Linked DNA regions of Kribbella solani. The protein of the gene in region 1 binds, or shares a complex with, the protein of each later gene. Links are inferred from orthologs where the notes say so. Each region holds a gene or a part of one and is shown on either strand. Other genes may lie near its edges.

What was found.
Region 2: the proteins of HDA44_RS25920 (region 1) and pabB are in contact, whole or in part, in a solved structure (PDB 8RP0), measured with the Escherichia coli proteins. The link is inferred for Kribbella solani from one-to-one orthologs.

The regions. Positions count from the first base shown.
Region 1 is NZ_JACHNF010000001.1:5,634,716-5,650,082, forward strand. Bases 7,337-10,119 are described here. They hold HDA44_RS25920 (aminodeoxychorismate/anthranilate synthase component II), read right to left. Parts: upstream 9,152-10,119; coding sequence 8,522-9,151; downstream 7,337-8,521. Other genes in these bases: pknB (Stk1 family PASTA domain-containing Ser/Thr kinase), read left to right, coding at 7,337-8,366; HDA44_RS25925 (DUF881 domain-containing protein), read right to left, coding at 9,169-9,930; HDA44_RS25930 (cell division protein CrgA), read left to right, coding at 10,052-10,119. In the rest of the region: HDA44_RS25880 (Abi family protein), read right to left, coding at 1-350; HDA44_RS25890 (FhaA domain-containing protein), read left to right, coding at 798-1,634; HDA44_RS25895 (FHA domain-containing protein FhaB/FipA), read left to right, coding at 1,645-2,127; HDA44_RS25900 (protein phosphatase 2C domain-containing protein), read left to right, coding at 2,138-3,532; HDA44_RS25905 (FtsW/RodA/SpoVE family cell cycle protein), read left to right, coding at 3,529-4,926; HDA44_RS25910 (peptidoglycan D,D-transpeptidase FtsI family protein), read left to right, coding at 4,923-6,377; more of pknB, read left to right, coding at 6,516-7,336; more of HDA44_RS25930, read left to right, coding at 10,120-10,318; HDA44_RS25935 (EXLDI protein), read left to right, coding at 10,648-11,172; HDA44_RS25940 (ATP-binding cassette domain-containing protein), read left to right, coding at 11,335-12,282; HDA44_RS25945 (ABC transporter permease), read left to right, coding at 12,279-13,109; HDA44_RS25950 (pyridoxamine 5'-phosphate oxidase family protein), read right to left, coding at 13,106-13,786; MocR-like pyridoxine biosynthesis transcription factor PdxR, read left to right, coding at 13,975-15,342; HDA44_RS25960 (hypothetical protein), read right to left, coding at 15,329-15,367. UniProt on the Escherichia coli protein: Part of a heterodimeric complex that catalyzes the two-step biosynthesis of 4-amino-4-deoxychorismate (ADC), a precursor of p-aminobenzoate (PABA) and tetrahydrofolate.
Region 2 is NZ_JACHNF010000001.1:6,988,037-6,997,872, reverse strand. The notes cover bases 147-3,031. They hold pabB (aminodeoxychorismate synthase component I), read right to left. Parts: upstream 2,322-3,031; coding sequence 972-2,321; downstream 147-971. Other genes in these bases: HDA44_RS32395 (class I SAM-dependent methyltransferase), read right to left, coding at 2,364-3,031; HDA44_RS32405 (aminotransferase class IV), read right to left, coding at 259-972. Outside these bases: more of HDA44_RS32395, read right to left, coding at 3,032-3,146; HDA44_RS32390 (iron-dependent transcriptional repressor DtxR), read right to left, coding at 3,221-3,934; HDA44_RS32385 (cryptochrome/photolyase family protein), read left to right, coding at 3,995-5,359; HDA44_RS32380 (GntR family transcriptional regulator), read left to right, coding at 5,433-5,825; HDA44_RS32375 (ATP-binding cassette domain-containing protein), read left to right, coding at 5,822-6,700; HDA44_RS32370 (ABC-2 transporter permease), read left to right, coding at 6,697-7,752; HDA44_RS32365 (APC family permease), read right to left, coding at 7,718-8,971; HDA44_RS32360 (class II fructose-bisphosphate aldolase), read right to left, coding at 8,997-9,833. UniProt on the Escherichia coli protein: Part of a heterodimeric complex that catalyzes the two-step biosynthesis of 4-amino-4-deoxychorismate (ADC), a precursor of p-aminobenzoate (PABA) and tetrahydrofolate.

The DNA.
Region 1 (15,367 bases):
TCGCCGAGAACGTACGCGATCTTCGTCCGGAGGCCCACCTCCACGGTCTCGACGGCGTCGAGCACCAGCAACCGCAGCAACCGGTCGAACCGCCAGAGGCTCGCAATCTGCGCGAAGGTCGTGCCGGGCACGATGGTCTCGGACCGGTAGTGCGCGGGGGTGGCGACGGCCTGCCGATCCGGCGGAAGCAGCTCGCGGAACGGGTAGACGTACGCCGACAACCGGTAGTAACCGACGGCTTGCAGCAGGCGAAGCGCGGCGGCTTCGTCCCCGATCTCCAGCCCGCGGCCGCGCAGGAGCTTCAGCTGGTCCTCGTACCGCAGATGAGGCTTGGTGTAAGGGACGGGCACGGGCGGACGCTCCAAAAGAAAACCGGCCCTTGCAGCCGATATCGACTAGCAGCGGGGCCGGTGTTGATGACGCCATCGTAACAGAGGGTGCCCAGCACCGGCCAACGCCGGCGATCTCATCCGAAAGGAGGAAATGTGGGGGGAACGCAAAAGTCCCGGTCGTTGTCGACCGGGACTTGCTTGTGCGCGAGGGGGGAGTTGAACCCCCACGCCCTTTCGGGCACACGGACCTGAACCGTGCGCGTCTGCCTATTCCGCCACCCGCGCGCTGCCGCCTGAGATGCTGTCCTGGCGACGAGGAGAAACAGTAGCACGGGTTTCGCCGGAGCTTCACATTGCGGGTTGGGTCGAACCTCCCGATACGATCGATCGTCGTACCCGGTGTGTCCGCCACGACCGGTGGATGTGATGGACCGAGTACCGCGTACCGACCGTGGAGGAGGAGGCGTGCGACCGCTGCAGCGCTTCGAGCGACGCCTGGAAGGCATTGTGAGCGGTGTCTTCGCGCGCGCTTTCAAGGGTGATGTCGAGCCGATCGAGCTGGCCGCGGCACTCAAGCGTGAGATCGACAACACTGCCCGGATCCTGTCCAGGGACCGGCGGCTGGTGCCGAATCACTTCACCATCGAGCTCGGTCCGGACGATTTCGAGCGGCTGAACGCCTACGGCCGGACCCTGAACCACGAGCTGGCGAACGAGCTCCGCGACCACGCCGACATCCAGCGGTACACCTTCTCCGGGCCGATCGACATCGAGTTGGTCCAGCACGAGGAGCTGCCGACCGGTAAGTTCCGGGTGGTCAGTGAGACGGTCGGTACGCCCCAGCGGCGGCCGGCCGGCTATCAGCAGCCCGAGCCCCAGCCCTACCAGCAGGAGCCCTACGTGCCGCCCAACGAGCCGGTCGTGCAGAGCCCGCCTCCGCGCCAGCCGCAGCAGCCCTCGCCGCGCCGCGGCCACCCCCAGGTGATGCTGGAGGTGAACGGCCGCCGCCGGCCGGTGAACCCGCCGGGCGTGGTGCTCGGCCGGGGCACCGACGCGGACATCCAGATCAACGACCCGGGCGTGTCCCGGCGGCATGCCGAGATCCGGCTGATGCCGGAGGGCCCGGGCGGTATCCGGGTGGTGCTGGTCGACCTCGGTTCGACCAACGGCACGCTGGTGAACGGCCGCCGGAGCGCGGAGGCCGAGCTGGTCGACGGCTCGACCGTCCGGATCGGCAACACGACCATGACGCTGCGTCTCGCGGACGAGCCGATGGCCCAGCCGCCGAGCAGCGGGTGGTGACTGACCTTCCATGTCGGAACTGACCCTGACCCTGATCAAACTGGGGTTCCTGGCCCTGTTGTGGATGTTCGTCCTCGCGGTGCTGTCCGTGATCAGGTCCGACCTGTTCGGCGCGAAGGTGGACAGCCGGGCCGCGGCACCGGCCGCGCCCGCCGTCACCCGGACCCCGAAGCCCACCAAACCGGCGAAGAAGCGCAAGGGCCTGCCCGCCTCGGTGACGATCGCGGACGGCCCGCAGGCCGGTGTCGGCGCCTCGCTGGCGGACGAGCCGGTGATCATCGGCCGTGGGTCGGACTGCCAGATCCGGCTGGACGACGACTACTCGTCCACCCGGCACGCCCGGTTGTTCCTGTCCGAGGGCCAGTGGTGGGTCGAGGATCTCGGCTCCACCAACGGCACGTACCTTGACGGCCAGCGGGTCACCCGCCCGGTCCCGGCCGAGATCGGCGGTTCGATCCGAATCGGCCGGACGACGCTGAACATCGCGAAGTAGGCCTGCCTCGATGACCCTGTCGCTCGACTACGCCACACTGTCCGACGTCGGACGCGTGCGCCGCAACAACGAGGATTCGGCGTACGCCGGTCCGCACCTGCTGCTGCTCGCCGACGGAATGGGCGGCGCCGCGGCCGGTGAGGTGGCCAGCGCGGCGGCGGTCCAGGTGATCCGGCGGCTGGACACCGCCGACATCGGCGGCGAGGACATGATCGAGGCACTGGCCGGCGCCGTGCACCGGGCCAACGAGCGGCTCTCGGAGCTGGTCGAGGAGGACCCCGAGCGCGAGGGCATGGGTTCGACCGTGACCGCGCTGATGTTCGACGGCAAGCAGCTCGGGCTGGCGCACCTCGGCGACTCCCGGGCGTACCGGATGCGCGACGGGCAGCTGTTCCAGCTCAGCCACGACCACACTTTCGTCCAGTCGCTGGTCGACGAGGGCCGGATCTCCCAGGAGGAGGCCTTCAGTCACCCGCACCGGAACCTGATCCTCCGGGTGCTGGACGGCCGCCCCGACTCCGACCCGGACCTGGAGATGCTCGACGTCCAGGCCGGCGACCGGCTGATGCTGTGCAGCGACGGCCTGCCCGACTACGTCAGCAACGATGTGATCGCGGCGTCGATGGCGAGCGGTACGCCGGACTCGGTCGTGGTCGAGCTGATCACGCACGCGCTGGAAGCGGGTTCGAACGACAACGTGACCTGCGTGGTCGCGGATGTCGTCGAGACCGAGCCGGCCAGCGGGATCGCGCCGCAGTTGGTCGGCGCCGCCGCGGAGCTCGCCCAGGGCAGCACCGGGCGTGGTGAGCCGACGGCCGCTGTCCGTGCCGGCGGCCCCGACGGCTCCGGCGGCGGCGGTCACGGGACCTCGGTCGACCCGGAGGAGTTGCGGTACGCGCCGCGCCCGCCCAAGCGGTTCCCGTGGTTGCGGAGGATCACGGTCCTGGTCGTCGTCCTCGCGCTGCTCGGTGGTGGCGCCTGGTTCGGCTACAGCTGGACCCAGAAGCAGTACTACGTGGGCACCGACGGCGACTACGTGGCGATCTACAAGGGCGTCGACGCGGAGATCCCCGGCATTTCACTGTCCTCGGTGTACGAGCGGCAGCAGCTGCTCGTCGACAAGCTGCCGACGTACAGCCGTCAGCAGGTCGAGGGCGACATCCAGGCCGAAAGTCTGGCCGGCGCCCGGTCGATCGTGGCCCAGCTGCAGCAGACCGCGGCCGAGTGCGCCAAGCTGAAGCCGACCCCGAAGCCGAGCGCGAAACCGACCGCGAAGGCGACCACCCCGGCGGTGACCACGCCGCCGGTCTCGAAGCCGCCGGTGTCCACCTCACCGCCGACGACGGCCAGTTCGACGCCGACAGGCCCGTCGGTGAACCCCGAAGACTGTGACGGAGTCCGATGAGTATCGCGTCGACGTCCGTTATCCAGATCATCCCGCGTACTAGGCGCGGGGTGGAGCTGCTGCTGCTCGTGATCGCGATCGCCGTCTCGGTCGGCGCGTACGTGAACATCGGCATCACCGTGCAGAACTCCGTCCCGGCCAGCACCGGGTACTACGCGGCCGGGATCGGTCTGCTCGCGCTGATCGCGCACCTGGTACTGCGGTACCGGGCGCCGTACGCGGACCCGGTGCTGCTGCCCTGCGCGGTGCTGCTGAACGGTCTCGGTGTCGCGATGATCCATCGGATCGACCTCGGGCTGGCGATCGTCGCCGAGGCGAGGGGCAAAATGCCGAAGGCGGCAGCGGCCTCGCAGCAGATCACCTGGACCGCGGTCGGCATCGTGCTGTTCGTGGTGGTCATCCTGGTGGTCCGGGACCACCGCCGGCTGCAGGCGTTCACGTACACGCTCGGTCTGGGCGGTCTGGTCCTGCTGGTGCTGCCGCTCGTCCCGGGGCTCGGCGCGAACGTCAACGGCGCGCCGATCTGGATTCGCATCGGCAAGATGTCGTTCCAGCCCGGTGAGTTCGCCAAGGTCGCCCTGGTCATCTTCTTCGCCGGCTACCTGGTGGTGAAACGGGACGTACTGACCCTGGCCGGCCGCCGCTTCCTCGGGCTGGACCTGCCCCGGGCCCGCGACCTCGGGCCGATCCTGATCGCCTGGCTGGCCAGCCTGGGCGTGCTGGTGTTCGAGAGCGACCTCGGCTCCTCGCTGCTGTTCTTCGGCCTGTTCCTGTTCCTGCTGTACGTCGCGACCGAACGGGCCGGCTGGCTGATCATCGGCGGCGTACTATTCGTCGGCGGCGCGTACTTCGCGTACATGACCTTCGGCCACGTACACCGGCGGATCACCGACTGGCTGGACCCGTGGGCGATCGACGGCGGCCAGATCAAGCTCGGCCTGATGGGTCAGGCCTGGGGCGGTGTCCTCGGCCGTGGCCTCGGCCAGGGTCACCCCGAGGCGACGATGTACGCGAACAGCGACATGATCATCTCCTCGTTCGCCGAGGAGCTCGGGCTGACCGGGCTGATCGCGATCCTGCTGATCTTCACCCTGATCATCGAACGCGGCCTGCGCACCGCGCTCGGCTGCCGGGACATCTTCGGCAAGCTGGTCGCGACCGGTCTGGCGATGTCGTTCGCGCTGCAGGTGTTCGTGATCGTCGGCGGCGTCACCGGCCTGATCCCGCTGACCGGTCTGGCCACCCCGTTCATGGCCCTCGGTGGTACGTCCCTGGTCGCGAACTGGGCGATCATCGCGCTGCTGCTCCGGATCAGTGACCAGGCCCGGCGGCCGCAGACCCCGGCCGCTCCAGTGTCCGACGAAACGATCGCGATGGCGGTGCAGAAGCAGTGAATTCGGCGATCCGACGACTGGCCGTCGCGGCGATGATCCTGATGCTCGCGCTGATGGCCAACTCGACGTACCTGCAGGCCTTCCGGTCGAACGAGATCAACGGGCGCAACGACAACAACCGGGTCCGGGACTCGCAGTTCTCGGTGAACCGCGGCCCGATCCTGATCGGCAACACGCCGATCGCGAAGAGCGACCCGGTCAACGACCGGTTCAAGTTCCAGCGCACGTACCCGTCCGGTCCGGTGTACGCGCCGGTGACCGGCTTCTACTCGTACCTGTACGGCCGGGGCGGGATCGAGCTGACGATGAACTCCGAGCTGAACGGCTCGGATCCGTCGATGGCGTTCCGGCGGATCATCGACGTGATCAGCAACCGGCCGCAGCAGGGCGGCAGCGTGACGCTGACGCTGAACGCGGCGGCACAGCAGGCGGCGTACAACGGACTGGCCGGCAAGATCGGCGCGGTGGTGGCGATCGAGCCGAAGACCGGCAAGATCCTGGCGATGGCCAGCCGCCCGTCGTACGACCCGAACCTGCTCGCCGCGCACGACAGCAACAAGGTCGGTACGGCCTGGAAGAACCTGAACGCGGCGAAGGAAAAACCGATGTCCAACCGCGCGGTGCAGGAGCTGTACCCGCCGGGGTCGACGTTCAAGCTGGTGACCGCGGCCGCCGCGCTGTCCAGCGGGAAGTACACGCCGGACAGCAAGGTGAACTCGCCGGCCGAGCTGCCACTGCCGCAGACCACCGTCCCGCTGGTGAACGAGGACGGCAAGAACTGCGGCGGCAGCAACAGCGCGACGCTGACGGTCGCGCTGCGTTACTCGTGCAACACCGCGTTCGGTACGGTCGGCATGGCCCTCGGCGCGGACGCGCTCCGCGAGCAGGCGGCGAAGTTCGGGTTCGGTGCCCGGCCGCTGACCGAGCTGCCGGCCGTCGCCACCAGCCAGTTCCCGGCCGACCCGAACGAACCGCAGACCGCGCAGTCCGCGATCGGCCAGTTCGACGTGCAGGCCACGCCGCTGCAGATGGCGATGGTCGCGGCCGGGATCGCGAACAAGGGCGAGGTGATGAAGCCGTACCTGGTCCAGAGCGTGAAGACCCCGGACCTGAAGACGGTCTCGGAGACCAAGCCGGAGTCGCTGCACCAGGCGGTCACCCCGGAGGTCGCGTCCCAGCTGACCGCGATGATGCTGGACGTCGTCAACAACGGCACCGGCAAGCCGGGCCAGATCAAGGGCGTCCAGGTGGCCGGCAAGACCGGCACCGCGCAGACCTCGAAGGACCGCCCGCCGTTCGCCTGGTTCACCGCGTTCGCGCCGGCCGACGACCCGAAGGTCGCGGTCGCGGTGCTGATCGAGTCGGCGAACATTCCCCGCGACGACATCGCCGGCGGCAAGCTGGCCGCGCCGATCGCGAAAAGCGTGATGGAGGCGGTGCTGGGCCAGTGAACAGCCGATGAGCACCATACGGAATGATTCGGTGACAGTGCGTCTTTCCAACGGGGATCCACGTGTGGCGGCCGCTACGGTGGGCAAATTGAGTGTGTTTTTTGTGTGTGGTCCACGGACAGGTTGGAAGGCTGAGTCATGACATCGCAGGCACGTCTCGTCGGCGGCCGGTACGAAGAAGGCGAACCGCTCGGCCGCGGCGGCATGGCCGAGGTCCGCAGGGGCGTCGACAACCGGCTCGGCCGGAGTGTCGCGATCAAGCGGCTGCGGGTCGACCTGGCCAGTGACGCCACCTTCCAGGCCCGGTTCCGCCGGGAGGCACAGTCGGCCGCGTCGCTGAACCACCCGACCATCGTTTCGGTGTACGACACCGGCGAGGAGCCGGATCCGAACGGTTCCGGCGTCACCATCCCGTACATCGTGATGGAGCTCGTCACCGGTAAGACATTGCGCGACCTGATCCGCGAGGGCCGCAAGATCATGCCGGAGCGAGCGCTGGAGATCACCTCCGGCGTGCTCGAGGCGCTCGACTACAGCCATCGGGCCGGCATCGTGCACCGCGACATCAAGCCCGGCAACGTGATGCTGACCCCGCAGGGCCAGGTCAAGGTGATGGACTTCGGTATCGCCCGCGCGGTCGCCGACACGTCCTCGACGATGACCCAGACCGCGGCCGTGATCGGCACCGCGCAGTACCTGTCCCCGGAGCAGGCCCGCGGCGAGACCGTGGACGCCCGCTCCGACCTGTACTCGACCGGTTGCCTGCTGTACGAACTGCTCACCGGCCGGCCGCCCTTCGTCGGCGAATCACCGGTGTCGGTCGCGTACCAGCATGTCCGCGAGCAGCCGCTGCCGCCGTCGTCGTTCGACCCGGACATTCCGCCGGAGGTCGACGCGGTCGTCCTGAAGGCGCTGGCGAAGAACCGCGAGGAGCGGTACCAGAGCGCCTCCGAGATGCGCGCCGACATCCACCGGGTGCTGGCCGGTCAGCAGGTGACCGCGCCGATGGCGGCGGTCGCGGAGACCCGTTCGATGGCGCCGACCGCGGTCGCGCCGGCGGCCACCCAGGCGTTCCGGCAGACCAGCGGTAACGACCTGCTGCCGCCGGGCGGGGACGACCTGGAAGAGGACGAGGACAACCGCTCCCGGCGGAACCGTGGCCTGGCCTACTTCCTGCTCGGGCTGGCGATCGTCGCGGTGGCCGTCGGGGCGTACGCGCTGTTCAACCACTACAACAAGGACACCAAGGCCGGCGGTGGTGGCGCGACCACCTCGACACCGGCCAAGGTCGCCGTCCCGGACCTCAGCGGCAAGTCGGTGGCCGAGGCGACCGCGCTGCTCGACGCCAAGGGCCTGAAGCTCACCTCCACGTCGCAGAAGAGCGACACGGTCGGTAAGGGCGCGATCATCAGCCAGACGCCGGAGTCCGGTACCGAGGCCGACCAGGGCTCGACCGTGAACGTGGTGGTGTCGGCCGGGCCGAGTGCCTTCTCGGTACCGAACGTGATCGGCATGTCCGAGTCGAAGGCGAAGCGGACGCTGGAGAACGCGAAGGGCCAGTTCACGGTCAGCGACAAGACGGTCGAGAAGGACAGCGACCAGAGGAAGGGCACCGTGATCGAGGTCAGCCCGGACCCGAGCGGCTCGTACGCGCCTGGCACCCAGTTCACCTTGACGGTGTCCAGCGGCGTGGTGAACGTGGAGGTGCCGAGCGTCATCACCCAGACCCAGGACGACGCGACGGCGGCGCTGAAGGCCCTCGGCTTCCGGGTCGGCTACACCTCCGTGGACGATCCGTCCAAGCCGGACCAGACAGTCGTCGCCCAGAGCAAGGCGGCCGGCACGCAGCAGCCGAAGGGCACGTTGATCACACTGACGATCAACAACCACCAGCAGGAATCGCCGCCGCCGACGGGCGGACCGACAGGCCAGCCGACGGGGGAGCCCAGCGGCGGTCCGACGTCACCCGGCATCACCATCGGCGGCTGACCGCCCCTCGGCACCACCGGAAGTGCGCCCCAAACCGCTTCGGGGCGCACTTCCGCCGAGACTGGGGAGCCTGACTGCCCGATTCGGGCGGGCAAAACGCCCCAAACCGGTTTGGGGCGGACTACGCGGCCACTCCCCGAACCGGTTTGGGGAGGTTAGGCGACCGGTTGGCCGACTACCGGGGCGAGGCCGGCTGAGCGGGCGATCGCGTCGGGGTCGCCGCAAAGGGTCAGCCAGTTGGCGAGCATCCGGTGACCGCCCTCGGTGAGTACCGACTCCGGGTGGAACTGCACGCCTTCGACCGCGAGCTCGTGATGCCGGGCAGCCATGATCACGCCCTTGTCGGTCCGGGCCGTCACCTGCAACTCGCTCGGCACGCTGTCCTGGGTGATCGCGAGCGAGTGATACCGGGTCGCGGTGAACGGCGATGGCAGTCCGGCCAGTACGCCGGCGCCGTCGTGGTACACCTGGCTGGTTTTGCCGTGCAGCAGCTCGTCCGCGCGGCCGACCACCCCGCCGTACGCGACGCCGATCGCCTGCAGGCCGAGGCAGACGCCGAAGATCGGCACCTTCCCGCCTTGTTCCTTGACGATGTCCACGCACGCACCGGCTTCTTCGGGCGTACCCGGGCCGGGGGAGAGCAGCACACCGTCGTACGCGCCGGCCTGCTCCGGGGTCACCTCGTCGTTGCGCAACACCGTGGTGTCAGCCTGCAACTGCTGCAGGTACTGAACCAGGTTGTAGACGAAGGAGTCGTAGTTGTCGACGACAAGGATCCGCGGCATGCGAACCATTGTGACAGCTAACGCCCGCTGGCGGTGGGGCTGACCGAAGGGGTGCGGTCGAAGCCGGGGACGGTGGCGCTCTGCAGGTCCAGGGTGCCCTCGTACGCGGGCATGGCGATCGAGGACTCGTTCTGCACGTCGTACCCGAGCTGGAACTTCACCACGTAGTCCTGCAGGTTGTCGATGTACTGCGAGTCGTCGAGCGCCTGCTGCAGCTTCCGCCGGTCGCCGATCGCGGTGATCTTGTACGGCGGGAGGTACGGCACCCCGTGCAGTACTACCGAGTTGCCGACGCACTTGATCCCGGTGGTGGAGATGACCCGGTGGTTCTGGATCGAGATCGCGTCCGCGCCACCGGCCCAGAGCGCGTTCACCACCGCCTGGATGTCCTGTTGGTGGATCACCAGCCAGTCGGCGTCGACGTCCGGATTGTCCTTCACCACTTGCTGCGGCGCGTCCTTCAGCGTCACGGTCAGGCCCGGCCCGGTGACCGGCGTGGTGCCGACCTCGTCGGACAGGTCCTTCAGCCGCTTCGCCAGCGCCGGGTCGATCGACCCCTGCTGCGCCTGCAGCTTCTCGATGTCCTGGGTGAGCGCCGCGTGCTGCCGGACCAGGGTTGCGCTGCGGCGGCTCTGTTCCTCCACCAGCCCGGCGAGCGTAGTGTTACGGCTGGGCCGCAGGTCCGTACCACGGGCGTTGGTGGCACTGGTCGCGAACAGCAGGCCGGCACACAGCAACGCCAGCGGCGCCACCGCCCGCCACAGCGAAATCCGCCTCAACCTCCGCCCCAACCTACGCATGAGTGATCTCCACATTGCTCTGCACTACGCTAACCCTGGACCGGACCGGCACAGGTCCACACGGTTAGCTTATGCGTCCGTCCTTACAAGGAGTTCAGTCGTGCCCGAGTCGAGCAGTCGCAAAACGAAGAAGGCCGAGAAGGTCAAGGTCAAGGCCGAGAAGACGCCGAAGAAGCCGCGCACCCAGTCCCGGGTGTGGGTGGCGCCGCTGATGCTGGCCTGCTGGCTGCTCGGGCTGGCTTGGCTGGTCGTCTTCTACGTAGCCGGCCAGGACATCCCGGTGATGAACGACCTGGGCAACTGGAACCTGCTGATCGGCATGGGCCTGATCGCGGTCGGCTTCGTCGTCTCCACCCAGTGGGTCTGACCCCACTCACCCTTCCGAACTGAACAACCGAGGGGCCCTCGAGCTCCTCACCCACCAAACCCCTGTGACCATGTCCAGGGGTTTGCTCAGTTATCCACACCTGTATCCCCAGGTGTGCACACCGATTCCCGGGACTTATCCCCAGCCTGGCCCTTACTTCTCCACAGAAATCCGGTGAAACTGCCCCGAATCTGTGGATAACTCAGGTTTGAGCCGGCCAGTTTCCACACCGTTCACCAACCGTCCAACGACGCCTTCACGTCTACGTACAGATCTACGTAGACATATGCGGAGAGCTGTGCGTATAGTTCTACGTAGGAGGAGACACCATGCCGAACAAGACGATCTATGTGTCCGACGACGACCTGCCGCTGTACAAGAAGGCGCAGGAGCTCGCCGGCAACCTGTCCTCGGCGATCTCGATCGCCCTGCGCAAGTACGTCGAGCTGGAAGAAGGCCGGCTCGAGGGGTACGACGAGATCACCGTCCGGGTCGGCCGGGGCACCGGCCGCAAACAGCGGTTCTCGGGCGTACTGCTGGCCGAGGGCGGCCGGTCCAACAACACCGGGTACGAGGCCTTCAAGGTGTACCGCAGCCGGACCGGGAAGTTCGTCCTGCACGCGGACCGGCGGAACCAGTTCACCGTCAACGCGGACGACGAGCGGTACCTGACCGGCTGGCGGTCCTGGATCGGGAACTGGAGCTCCGACCAGTCCTGGAGCATGGCGCAGGGCGAGGCCACCCTGCAGGTCGTGGAGACCGTCGACGAGCTCCGCGACCTGATCCCCGAGGACCTGTACGCGCTGGTCGAGGAGGCTGCCAACCAGCCGGCGGTCGAGGACCTCGACATCTGACCTCGCACCCCACCTGAACCCACTGCCCAACTGAAGTCACCGCGGCACCGACCGTAGCCACCAGGCCGGCCGGGCGGGCGAACACGCCCGAAACCTCCTCCTGATCACCCCATCAGCCACCGGGGCAGGTTCCCCCTGCCCGAAAACACCCAAGGACCAGTCATGTCAGCAGCGATCGACGTCACCGGACTGCGCAAGTCCTACGGCGAGAAACTCGTCCTCGACGGCATCGACCTGAATGTTGCCGAAGGCACCATCTTTTCCCTGCTCGGCCCGAACGGCGCCGGCAAGACCACTGTCGTACAGATCCTGGCCACGCTGAACACCGCCGACGCCGGCGAGATCCGGGTGGCCGGTCACGACCTGCGCAAGCAGCCGGAGGCGGTCCGGGCCGCGATCGGCGTCACCGGTCAGTTCTCCGCGGTCGACGGTCTGATGACCGGCCGGGAGAACCTGATCCTGATGGCCGACCTGTACCACCTCGGCAAGCGGGAGGCGCGGCAGCGGGCCGACGAGCTGCTGGAGCAGTTCGACCTGGCCGAGGCCGGCAAGAAGCTGGCGATGACGTACTCCGGCGGTATGAAGCGCCGCCTCGACCTGGCGATGACACTGGTCGGCCGGCCGCGGATCATCTTCCTGGACGAGCCGAGCACCGGCCTCGACCCGCGGAGCCGGCACAACATGTGGACGACGATCCGGGAACTGGTCGCCGGTGGTGTCACGATCCTGCTCACCACGCAGTACCTGGAAGAAGCGGATCAGCTCGCCGATCGGATCGCCGTACTCGACCACGGACGCCTGGTCGCCCAAGGCACGGCCGAGGAACTGAAGCGGCTCGCGCCCGGCGGGCACATCCGGCTGCGGTTCACCTCGCCGGAGGAGTTCGCCCTCGCCGGGCGGGTGCTGCCGACCGGCGTACCCAATCAGGAATCGCTCGTCCTGCAGGTGCCGAACGACGGCAGCGTGCACTCGCTCCGCGCGCTGCTGGCCCGGATGGACGACGCCTCGCTCGAGGTGGACGAGCTGACCGTACACACCCCCGACCTGGACGACGTGTTCTTCGCCGTCACCGGTCAACCCACTCAGCAGGAGAAGGTGACGACGAAATGAGCTCCACCACAATCCAGTCCGTACCGGCCGCCCAGGCCGCCCCGGCCAGTCGTCCGCTGACCGACATCGGCACCATGCTGCGCCGCAACCTGCGGCACGCGCAGCGCTACCCCGGCCTGTCGCTCGGCGCGCTCGGGATGCCGGTGATCATGATCCTGTTGTTCGGCCTGGTCTTCGGTAACACGTTCGCGGCCGGGCTCGGCGGCGGGGGGCGCGGCGCGTACATCGACTTCCTCACCCCCGGGATCCTGCTGATGTCGATCGCGTCCGGAACGATGTCCCCGGCGGTCGCGGTCTGTATGGACATGACCGAGGGGATCGTCGCCCGGTTCCGGACGATGGCGATCTTCCGGCCGGCGGTGCTCGCCGGGCACGTACTCGGCAATGTGCTGCTGACCATCGTCAGCCTCGCTCTGGTCGTCGGTTTCGCGATCCTGATCGGCTTCCGGCCGAACGCGTCCGTCGGGGACTGGCTGCTCGCGGCCGGGCTGTTGATCGCGGTGACGTTCGCGCTGACCTGGTTCGCGATCGCGTTGGGGCTGACCAGCAAGACGCCGGAGAGCGCGAGCAACATCGTGCTGCCGATCAGCTTGCTGCTGCCGTTCCTCAGCAACACGTTCATCCCGTTGCAGTCGATGCCGAGCGGCATCCGCTGGTTCGCCGAGTACCAGCCGTTCACTCCGATCATCAACACCCTGCGGCACCTGATGCTGGGTACGCCGATGGACAGCGGTGACGGCTGGCTCTCGCTCGCCTGGTGCCTGGCGATCGCCGTCGTCGGCTACTTCTGGGCGCAGAAGAACTACAACAAGGGGACCGTGGCTTAAGAAGGTGCGCCGAGGCGGTTCGCGCGGGAGCGGACGTGGGCGGGCACCAGCAAGTCGCAGTCCGGGTTGTTCTCCGGCTCGCCGGCGACCGAGTGAAGTGGGATCACACCCGTCCAGTAGGGCAGGTTGAGGTCCTCCTCCTCGTCGTTGGCGGGCCCGGAGCGCGTCTTCACCGACGCCTCGGTCAGCGACAGGGCGAGTACGGAGGTCTTGGCCAGCTCCTTGCGGTTCGGTGGGCGGACGGCGGTGGACCGGCCTGGTACCAGGTGATCGACGATCCGGTTCAGGCCGTGCAGCTTCTCCTCCGCACCGGTCACCAGTCGCGGTACGCCGAAGATCACCGCGGACCGGTAGTTCACCGAGTGGTGGAAGGCGGATCGCGCGAGTACCAGGCCGTCGGTGTGCGTGACGGTGACGCAGACCGTCTGCTCCGGCGCGGCGACCACACTGCGGGCAGCCACCGAGCCGTGCAGGTACATGATCCCGTCGGCGCTGTGGTCCAGGTCGATCCCGTACGCGGTCGGAAGGACGAGTGGGTGGCCGTCGACCACGACGCCCAGGTGGCAGAACATGCCATCGAGCAGTACGTCGTACAGCGCCTGCCGGTCGGTGGCGGCGCGTTCCTTGGAACGACGGAGCGACGTACGAGCGGTCGGCTGCAGCGGAGTGCTGGTCATGGGGCCTCCCGGCCTGGACTGAGGAGTGGAGGGAGCGAAGCGACTGGAGTGACGAGGGAAGGCCGGGAGTCACAGCCCCATGACCCGCCGCGACGGAGTCGTGGCATCTGCACCGTCATGCAACCAGGTTCGGGGGTGGAGTGGCATGCTGGCACGGTCCATTCCCGTCTGAATCAGGTAGTCCATTCGTGGAGACCTCACTCCCGCTGACCATCGACCGTACGATTGCGCTCCCGCTGCACCTCCAGCTGGCGGAGCAATTCCGGGCTGCCGTACTGGACGGTCGGTTGCAGTCCGGTCATCGGCTTCCGTCCACGCGTGATCTCGCGCGGCAGATGTCCGTGTCGCGGGCGGTCACCCAGGCCGCGTACGACCAGTTGCACGCGGAAGGGTGGATAGCGGGGCGTACGGGCGCCGGTACTTTTGTCACGGACGTGGTGCCGTTGCAGCCGGCCGTACGACGCCGTACGCCCCACCGTGAGGACCCGGACAAACGGTTGCTGACGCTCCGGCCGGGCATTCCGTACATCGCGCCGACACCGGACCCCGGTTGGCGGCGCGCCTGGCGCGAGGTGTCCGCCCAGGCACCACCACGCGGGTACGACGACGCGGCCGGCCTGCCCACGCTCCGGGCCGCGCTCGCGGAGCATGTCGGCCGGGTACGGGGGATCGCATGCGGCCCGGAGAACGTGCTCGTCACGAATGGCACCGTGCACGGACTCCGCCTCCTGCTGACCGCGACCAGCGCACCGGGCGGCCGGATCGCCATCGAGGACCCCGGTTATCTGAACGCGGTCACCGCGGCTCGCGACCATCAGCTGGAGATCGTCGATGTGCCCGTGGACGAGGACGGGCTGCGGGTGGACGCGCTGACAGACGACGTCGACGCTGTGTACGTCACGCCATCACACCAGTACCCGCTGGGCTTTCGGCTGCCCGTCGCGCGACGCAACGAACTGGTCCGCTGGGCCCGCCGGACCGGCGCGCTGCTGATCGAGGACGACTACGACAGCGAGTTCCGGTACGACGTCGCGCCGCTGCCCGCGCTCGCCCAACTGGACCTCGACCGGGTCGTGCACCTGGGCACCCTGTCCAAGACCCTCAGCCCGGCGCTCCGGCTCGGCTGGATGGTGGCGTCGGAACCGATGATCGACCGGCTGACCACGTTCCGCGCCGAGACCGGCGACTGGCCCGGCTGGCCGATGCAGGCCGCCCTACTGGCGATGCTCCGCGACGGCTACCTGGACCAGGCAGTACGCCGCGGCCGCCGCCTGTACGCGGACCGGCGCACCCTCACCTGCGCGGCGCTGGCCCCATACGGCGAGGTCATCGGCCAGGACGCCGGCCTACACATCACGCTCCTACTCCCCAACCACACCGACGACCAGTCCCTAGCCACCCAAGCCCGAGCCGCCGGCGTAGTAATCGCCCCCCTCTCCGAATACCGCCGCACCACCCCCGGCCCCCCAGGCCTGGTAATCGGCTACGCCACCCCGACAACCCCAGACCTACACCGAGCCCTAAAAATCCTCACCGAAGTCCTCAGTCGCCGTTGAGGGAGTCGGCGAAGTAGACGGGGCC
Region 2 (9,836 bases), 1.4 Mb from region 1 along the record:
AGCTACCAAACTGATATCACATTTGCAAAATCCTCCAGCCCAACCCCGCCCGCCGGCCCGACACGCCGCCGCGTACGGCCTCGACTGGCCGCATGCCTCCTCGCCCACGCGACTCCCTCGCAGCCGCCGTCATTTGAGACGTGAACCCCTCAACCGGTCCCTTCACACCCCGCATACAGGGGGCAAACCGGCAACCCCCGACGTTCACCCCTCAAATGCACTCGGCCGGGGCGGCGGTGGGGGCGGTGGTGGGGTGGGTTAGGGGAGGCGGGTGGAGAGGGTTGTCAGGTGGGATTGCCAGTGGGGGGCCTGGGAGTTGGGGAGGGGGTCTATCGGGGAGGCGTTCCAGGCGTGGATGGGGCGGATGCCGTGGAGGGCGTTGAGGAGCCAGGCTTCGGTGGTTGCCTGGAGTTCGGTGGGGGTGATGGGGTGTTCAGCGATCTCCACGCCTTGGGTGGTGGCTATTTTGCGGAGCAGGTGGGCGGTGACGGACGGAAGGAAGGGCCGATCGGACGGCGGGAAGCAGAGCGTGTCGTCCTCCCACCAAGCGATCGCCGAGTACGCCGCCTCAAGAACCGTTCCGTCCGTGTCCAGCAGGAGGATTTCGTCGGCGCGGTCGGGGGCGGCCGCCTTGAGTTTGCCGAGGAGTTCCAGGTCGGGCCCTTTCACCCTGGGTGCGGTTCTCGGGTCCGGTCCGTCGTGTACGGCGACGCGGACCGCACCGCCGATCGGAGGCGCCGGCCGCAACTGCACCGCGAACTCCCCCGCCGAGCTCAGTTCGAACCGCGGGAACCACCGCCCGAACCCAGGCAGCCGGGCGATCTGCTCATCCCAGAACCGTTCCGCCCGGACCCGTTCCACCGCGATCCCCGCCGCCGCGCACGAACCCACGAACCGGTCCCGATGCAGTTCCAGCCCCCGAACCTTCCCACCCGCGACCAGAAACGAATCCGCCACCAGCAAGTCAGTCATCATTTCCCTCCCACCGCAGCTGTTGCTTTGAGCAACATTTCTTCGTACTCGGCGTCCGGCTCGGAGTCCAGGACTATCGCTCCCCCGGCGCCGATCACGGTCGCGTCCGGGGTCAGTACCGCGGTCCGGATCACGACGCTGAGATCCGCCCGGCCGTCCACGGCCAGATAGCCGAGCGCCCCCGAGTACACGCCCCGCGCGCTCGACTCCAGCTCGTCGATGATCCGCATCGTGCGGATCTTCGGCGCGCCCGTCATCGACCCGGGCGGGAAGCACGCGCGAACCGCGCCGATCGTTGTGACGTCAGCGCGCAATCGCCCGCGTACCGTCGTCACCAGCTGATGTACGGTCCGATAGCTCTCGACCTGCATCAGTTGCGGGACCTGCACGGTCCCGGGTTCGCTCACCCGGCCGAGGTCGTTGCGGATCAGGTCGACGATCATCAGGTTCTCGGCGCGGGTCTTGTCGTCCTCGGCGAGCGACTTCGCGGCCAGCTGGTCCTGGTCCGGGTCGAGGTCGCGCGGCGCGGTGCCCTTGATCGGACGGCATTCGGCCCAGCGATCCGCGTCGACGGTGAGGAAGCGTTCCGGCGACGAGCTGGCGACCGCGAGGTCACCGGATCTGAGGAAGGCCGCGTACGGCGCCGGGTTCGCGGATCGCTGCCAGCAGAAGAACTCGAACGGATCGGGTACGGCGGGCAGGCGGACGCGGTTCGTCAGGTTCACCTCGTACGTCTCGCCGGCCGCGAGTTCCGCCAGGCAACGTTCGATCCCGGCCAGGTACGTCGGCCGGTCCTGCTCGAGATGCGCTTCCAGATCCAGCCGGGCAATCGCCGGTACGTCGACGCCAGGCATCCACCAGTCCGCGGCGGACCGCTCGGCCCGATCCAGCCAGTCCTCACCTGCGCCGGTTAGGTCGAGTGCGACCAGGTACGTCACGTCGCGGTCGTGGTCGATGACGACGAAACGGTTGGCCCAGATCCACAGTGCGTCCGGCGTGGTCGCCTGGTGCGCGGCAGTTCCGCCGGTGAGCGCCTTCAGCTCGTACCCGAAGTAGCCGACGTAGCCACCACAGAACAACCCGTCCAGCTCAGGCGGCGGCTCCCCCGTCCGCTCAGCGAGCAGCTTGTCCAGTTCCTCGAACACGTCCCCGTCGGCCGCATCCCGAACCAGCACCTCCGCCCCGGCACCCAGCGTCGTACCAAGAACAGAAACCCGCCGCGGCAACCGGTCCGTCAAGCTGCCGTCGAGCCAGTACGCCACCGGCTCGCCGGCCAGCAGCTCGCGGTAGACCGTTTCACCGTCCAGCGCCCGGTCGAGCGTCCGGACGGACCAGCGCAGCGCACTCACAGGCACACCGTACCTACCGAATGCCCGGGTGAGCCTGAGTGCTCAGGAGCCGGTCAGCGCGACCTTGGTACGCATGGCGGTGATCCGCCGGATCGGGATCGCCACTTCGAGGCCGTCCTTGGTCTCGGCACGGTCCGCGAGCCAGGCGACCGCGGCGTCGCGGCGGACGTCCGGCGTACCCGGCAGGTACAGCGCGTTGACCAACCGGAGGGCATCGTCGCGGGTGCGGATCAGGTACACGTACCGCTCGCGCTGGCTCTCCATCACGTCGAAGCCGGCGTGCTTCAGCTGGTCCTTCAGCTCGGTGATCTCCCCACCCGCCGGGAACTGCGGCGTCGACCGGAGCCGCGTGGTCAGCCCGCTGAGCGTACGGATGTCACCGCGCCGGAGCGGCCGTACCGCCGGGACGATCGCGGCCAGTACGCCACCACGCCGCAGCACCCGCGCCGCCTCGTGCAGTACGTCCGGAAGTGGTTGCAGCACCATCAGGCCCATCGAACAGGTGACGACGTCGAAGACCTCGTTCGCGAACGGCAGGTGCACCGCGTCGGCCTGCACGCGTGGGTTCGGCGCGCCGGCCAGCTGGGTCGCGTTGTTGTCCACGCCGACCACCCAGCGCCCGTACAGCTCGCGCGCCACCGGGCCGTTGCCGCAGGCGAGGTCCAGCACCCGGCGGGCCTCACCGGAGACGGCCCGGACCAGCCAGCGGTACGGCGTGTGGTCGCCGGCCACCGCCCGCGACAGCAAAGCCTCGGTACAACCCGGAGCCGCGGAGTGGAACTCCCGCAGGTACTCCGGCCAATCGATCGCATCATTCTCAGACATAGCGGCCCGACCGTACCTGCTGACGACCCGGCGTCGCCCGCCGGGTGCGCAGCGTTAACCCAGAGTTGACTTTGTCAGACGCGGCTGACGAAAATGTGGCCGGCCGTTTCGTCGCTGATCACGCCGCCGGCTTCGCGGCTGCCGACCAGGACGCCCTCCGCGTCGAGGGTCGAGTCGACCTCGCGACCGGGCAGCGCGCCGGCCTTACGGAGCACCGCCATCGCGCCGTCGTCGGTCTGTACGGGCTCGGCGATCCGGCGGACCAGCACCCGGACGCTCTCGCCGGTGGCCTGGTCGAGCACCTGGTCGAGCGGCTCGACCCCGATCCGGAACTCCTCGATCCCGCTGGCTGCGCTGGTGACCTGCAGCTCCTCCAGGCCCGGAATCGGGTTCCCGTACGGCGATTCGGTCGGGTTGCCGAGCAACTGCAGCAGCCGCAGCTCGACCGCGTCGCTCATCACGTGCTCCCAGCGGCACGCCTCGGCGTGCACGTCCTCCCACTCGAGCCCGATCACGTCGACCAGCAGCCGCTCGGCCAGCCGGTGCTTGCGCATCACCCGGACCGCCTGCTTCCGCCCGACGTCGGTGAGCTCCAGGTGGCGGTCGCCCTCCACCTTGATCAGACCGTCCCGCTCCATCCGCGCGACCGTCTGGCTGACCGTCGGACCGGACTGGTGCAGCCGCTCGGCGATCCGCGCCCGCAACGGCAGGATGCCCTCTTCTTCCAGCTCGTAGACGGTCCGCAGGTACATCTCGGTGGTATCGATCAGCTCGCTCACGACAACCATTCTCACCTATGCAGGCAAGCCTTACCCAATTCCCTGGGGTACAGGCGGAGGATGAGCGCGATGACGGCAATGATGTGGTTCCGGCGCGACCTTCGGCTGGCGGACAATCCCGCGCTCCTGGACGCGGTCGCGGCGGGCGACGGGCGGGTGCTCGGCCTGTTCGTGCTGGATCCGTTGCTCTGGGAGCGATCGGGCGATCCGCGGCGCGAACAGTTGCTGGCGTCGCTGCACGCGCTGTCGGCGTCGATGGGTGGGCGGCTGGTGGTGCGACGGGGTGATCCGGCTGAGGTCGTGCCCGCGGTGGCGGGTGCGGTGCGGGCGTCGAGCGTGCATGTCAGCGCTGACTACGCGCCGTACGGGCAGGAGCGCGATCTGGCGGTGGAAGGCGCCCTGGGGTGCCCGTTGGTGCGGACGGGGTCGGCGTACGCGGTCGCGCCGGGGCGGGTGCTCAATCAGCAGGGGCGGTCGTATCAGGTGTTCACGCCGTACTTTCGGGCGTGGTTGGAGCACGGGTGGCGCAAACCGGTGGACGCGCCGGAAGACGTGCGCTGGATCGAGGCGCCGGGCGAGGAACTACCCGGTGTGAAGAAGGCGGGGGACGCGAGCGCGGGTGACGCTGGCACGGGGGACGCGGGTGCGGTGGAGGCGGGTGAGGCCGCGGCTGGTGAGCGTTGGCGTGGTTGGCTGGCGGGAGTCTCGGCGTACGCCGACGAGCGGGATCGGCCTGATCTGGACAGTACGTCGCGGATGTCCGTCCCGTTGAAGTACGGCGAGATCCACCCGCGCACGATGCTCGCGGACCTGGCTCGCCGGCACAGCGCCGGCGCTGAGGCGTACCGGCGGGAGCTGGCCTGGCGCGAGTTCTGCGCCGACCTGCTCGCCAGGTACCCGCGCGCCGCCTGGGAACCGTTGCGCCCCGAGTTCGCCCGCATGCAGTACGACGAACCGCGCGGGCAGGGCGGCCCGTTGGAGGCCTGGCGCACCGGCCGCACCGGCTTTCCGATCGTGGATGCCGGCATGCGGCAGCTGGCCGCGACCGGCTTCCTGCACAACCGCGTCCGGATGGTCGTCGCGTCCTTCCTGGTCAAGGACCTGCACATCCACTGGAAGTACGGCGCCCGCTGGTTCATGCGGTCCTTGCGCGACGGCGATCTGGCCTCGAACGCGCTGAACTGGCAATGGGTGGCCGGCTGTGGCGCGGACGCGGCGCCGTACTTCCGCATCTTCAATCCGGTCACCCAGGGCCTGAAGTTCGACCCGAGCGGCGCGTACGTCCGGCGCTGGGTTCCCGAGTTGCGGCAACTGGACGGCAAGGCGGCGCACGAGCCGTGGAAGCACGGCGGCGCGGCCGGGTACCCGGATCAGCTGGTCGACCACGGCGAGGCCCGGCGCGAGGCGCTCCGCCGGTACGAAGCGATCCGCTGACCTCCGCCGACTCTTGACGCGTACTCGAGTCGTACCCCTATAGTGCTAGTCAACTAGATGAATGGGGTAATGGATGATCGAGTTCCATCTGGACGGGCGCTCGGGGGTGTCGCCGTACCAGCAGATCGTTCAGCAGGTCCGGAACGCGTTGCGGCTCGGACTGCTGCGCGAGGGTGATCAGTTGCCGACCGTGAAAGACGTGGTGGCGGCGCTGGCGATCAACCCGAACACCGTGCTCAAGGCATACCGCGAGCTCGAGCACGAAGGCCTGGTGCAGGCCCGGCCGGGGCGCGGCACGTTCGTCACCCGGACCCTCACCGACAACACGCTCGCCGCGCACGGCCCGCTCCGGCAGGACCTGCGCCGCTGGCTCGCCAAGGCCCGCAAGGCGGGGCTGGACGACGAGAGCATCGAGGCGTTGTTCCTGACCACCTTTCGGTCCGCCGCTCAGGAGGACATAGCGTGACGGCTGTCTTGCAAGCCCACGGTCTGGGCAAGAAGTACGGGCAGCGCTGGGCGCTGACCGATTGTGACCTGGAGGTTCCGGCCGGACATGTGGTCGGGCTGGTCGGGCCGAACGGCGCCGGCAAGAGCACCCTGCTGAACCTGGCGGTCGGCATGCTGACGCCGTCCGCCGGCGCGGTCGAGGTGCTCGGCGCGCCGGCCGGTACCCAGCAGGCGAAAGTCGGCTACGTCGCGCAGGACACCCCGACGTACGCCCGGCTGAGCGTCGCCGACCATCTGCGGCTCGGCGCGCGGCTGAACCCGGCGTGGGACGAATCCCTTGCCCAGAACCGGATCGAGCACCTCAAGCTGGACCCGAAGCAACGGGCCGGCCGGTTGTCCGGCGGTCAGCGCGCGCAGCTCGCGCTCACCCTCGGCCTGGCCAAGCGGCCCGAGCTGCTGATCCTCGACGAGCCGGTCGCCGCGCTGGACCCGCTGGCCCGGCGCGAGTTCCTGCAGGACCTGATGGAGGCGGTCGCCGAGCAGGAGCTCAGCGTCGTACTGTCCTCGCACCTGGTCTCCGATGTGGAACGCGCCTGCGACTTCCTCATCGTGCTCGTGGATTCCCGCGTACAGGTCAGCGGCGAGATCGACACCCTGCTGGCGACGCACTACCGGCTGACCGGTCCGCGCCGCGACCAGAAGGACCTGCCGCGCGATCAGCACGTGGTGACCGCGAGCCACACCGATCGCCAGTCCACGTACCTGATCCGGACCGATCAGCCGATTCTCGATCCGGCCTGGACGGTCACCCAACTCACGCTCGAGGACCTGGTACTCGCGTACATGGGCCGCGATGTTCAGCCGGAGCGCCCGGTACTGGAGGTGCAGCGATGATCTGGCTGACGTGGCGGCAGTTCCGCGTGCAGTTCCTGGTGATCGCGGGGGTGGTGCTGGCGGCCGGGATCTTCTTCGCGGCGACCGGCCCGGGACTACTCGACGACTATCGCCGGCTGACCGACGGCTTCATCAAGAACCTTGCGTTCGAACGGCTCGACCCGTTGCTCTACCGGGTCGGTCAGGTGATGTTGTACGCGATCCCGTCGGTGATCGGCGCGTTCTGGGGAGCGCCGTTGATCGCCCGCGAACTGGAGGCCGGTACGCATCGGCTGGCGTGGAGTCAGAGCATCTCGCGCTTCCGCTGGCTGGCCACGAAGGTCGGCGTGACCGGGCTGACCGCGGTCGGGATCACCGGTCTGCTCAGCTTCGCGGTCACCTGGTGGTCGGACCCGATCGACGACGCGCTCCAGGCAGGGCAGGACTCGAACACGTATCTGCCGCGAATGTTCCCGCCCACCTTCTCGGCCCGCGGTCTGGTCCCGGTCGGGTACGCGGCGTTCGCGTTCGCGCTCGGCGTCGCGGTCGGCCTGGTCGTCCGCCGGACCCTGGTCGCGCTGGCGATCACGCTCGCGGCGGTGATCCTGATCCAGATCGTCACGCCGACGTTCATCCGTCCGCACCTGCTGGCGCCGACCGACAAGTACGTGGCGGCGACCGCCGACAGCATGCGTGGGTTCCAGCTGAGTGGGCCGGACACGGCTCCACAGGTCAAGTCGATGGAGGTCGCGGTCGACTCAGTCGGCGCGTGGAAGCTCTACGACAAGACGGTCGACAAGTCGGGCACCGTACAGAACTCCCTGCCCGACTGGGCGATCAAGTGCGCGCCGATGGCGCCGCCGAATCCGTCCGGCGCGGAGAAGCCGACCTCCCGCGCCGACATGACCGCGTGCTATCAGCGCCTGGCGGACGAGGGCTACCGGCAGCACGTCAAGTACTTCACCGCGGACACCTTCTGGGCACTGCAGTGGCGCGAGTTCGGCCTGTTCTTCGTACTCGCGTTGCTGCTGACCGGCTTCAGCTTCTGGCGAATCCGGCGCGACCTTTCCTGACCCGGCGGACCAACAGGGCCGCGGCGAGCACCGCCGCGGCCACCACGGCGGAGGTCCAGGGCAGGGTGACCGCGAGGACGACGCACCCGGTCAGGCCGAGCACGTTGACGGCCCGCGGCCAGCGGCGCTGCTCGGCCGGCTGAGTGAAGGCGGACGCGTTCGCGATCGCGTAGTACAACAGGACTCCGAACGAGGAGAAGCCGATCACGCCGCGCAGATCGGTGCTGAGGACCAGTACGCCGACGACCCCGGCGAGCGCGAGCTCGGCGTGGTGCGGCACCTGGTAGCGGGGATGTACGGCGGCCAGCCAGCTGGGCAGGTCCCGGTTCCGGGCCATCGCCAGGGTCGTACGGCCGACGCCGGCGATCAACGCGAGCAGGGCACCGAGGCTGGCGAGGGCGGCGCCGACCCGTACGGCCGGTACTGCCCAGGCCGCACCGGCCCCGTCGACCGCGGCCGCGAGGGGCGCAACGGTCGACGCGGGGTCGCCGTGCCGGAGCAGGGCGACCGCGACCAGCAGATAGATGCCGATAGCAACAGTCAGCGCGATGGTGACGGCGCGGGGGATGGTCCGCGCGGGGTCGCGGACTTCTTCACCCATGGTCGCGATCCGGGCGTACCCGGCGAACGCAAAGAAGAGCAGTCCGGCGGACTGCAGGACGCCGTACGCGGAGGTTGCCGTCGATACGTGCTGCTGTTGCGAGTCGGTGGTGAAGAGCAGGACCAGTACAAGTGCGAGTACCGCGAGGGTGCAGGTGACGAGAATTCTGGTCAGTCGCGCGGTTCTGGTCACGCCGCGATAGTTGACTGCCGCGAGTGCTACGACCGCCACCAGGGCGAGTACGCGTTGCAGCCAGCCGATCGAGGTCACGTACGTCGCGAAGGTGAGCGCCATCGCCGCGCAGGATGCGGTCTTGCCGATGACGAAACACCATCCGGCGGCGAAACCCCACCACTCCCCCAGCCGCTCCCGCCCGTACACATAGGTGCCGCCTGAGACCGGGTAGACGGCTGCCAGCTGCGCGGACGACGCCGCGTTGCAGTACGCGACGACGGCCGCGATCACCAGCCCGGCGAGCAGGCCGCTGCCGGCTGCGCGGGCGGCCGGCGACCAGACGGCGAACACACCGGCGCCGACCATCGACCCCAGCCCGATCAGCACCGCGTCGCCCACCCCGAGACGCCGCGCCAAACCAGGCTGGTCGCCCGCGGTAGCCATCAGCACCGTCCGGGCTGGTCGGGCATCAGACTGCTTTCAGTACGCCCAGCAGACGGGTGACTTCGGCGGCGACCGCGTCGCGGGCCGGGCCGAGGTACTTGCGGGTGTCGACCAGCTTCGGGTTCTCCGCCAGGACCTCGCGGACCACGCCGGTGAAGACGTTGTTCAGGTGCGTCGCGATGTTGACCTTCGTCATCCCGGCCTCGACCGCGCGGGTCAGATCCGGATCGGCAACACCGGACGAACCGTGCAGCACCAACGGAACCGGGACCGCCTGACGGAGCTGAGCGATCAGCTCGAAGTCGAGTGTCGCGGTCCGCTCGGTCATCGCGTGCGACGAGCCGACCGCGACGGCCAGCGCGTCGACCCCGGTCGCCTCGGCGAACGCGAGCGCCTCGTCCGGCCGGGTCCGGGCGCCGGGCGCGTGCACGCCGTCCTTACCGCCGACCTCCCCGATCTCGGCCTCGACGAACACGCCGTGGTCGTGGCAGTACTTCGTCACCTCGGTCGTACTCGCCACGTTGTCCGCGTACTCGAGCTTCGACGCGTCGTACATCACCGACGTGAACCCGAGCGTGACCGCCTCGGTGACCAGGTCCCGGTCCATCGCGTGGTCGAGGTGGACGACGACCGGCACCGTCGCGGCCGCGGCCGCGGCCAGCGTCGCGACACCGATCGGCTTGAGCGCGCCGTGGTACTTGACCGCGTTCTCACTGATCTGCAGGATCACCGGCGCGCCGGCCTGCTCGGCGCCCGCGATCAGCGCGGTCGCGTGCTCCAGCTGGATCACGTTGAACGCACCGACGCCCCGCCCGGCCTTGGCGGCAGCCAAAACCACCTCGGCTCCGGAAACCAACGGCATGAG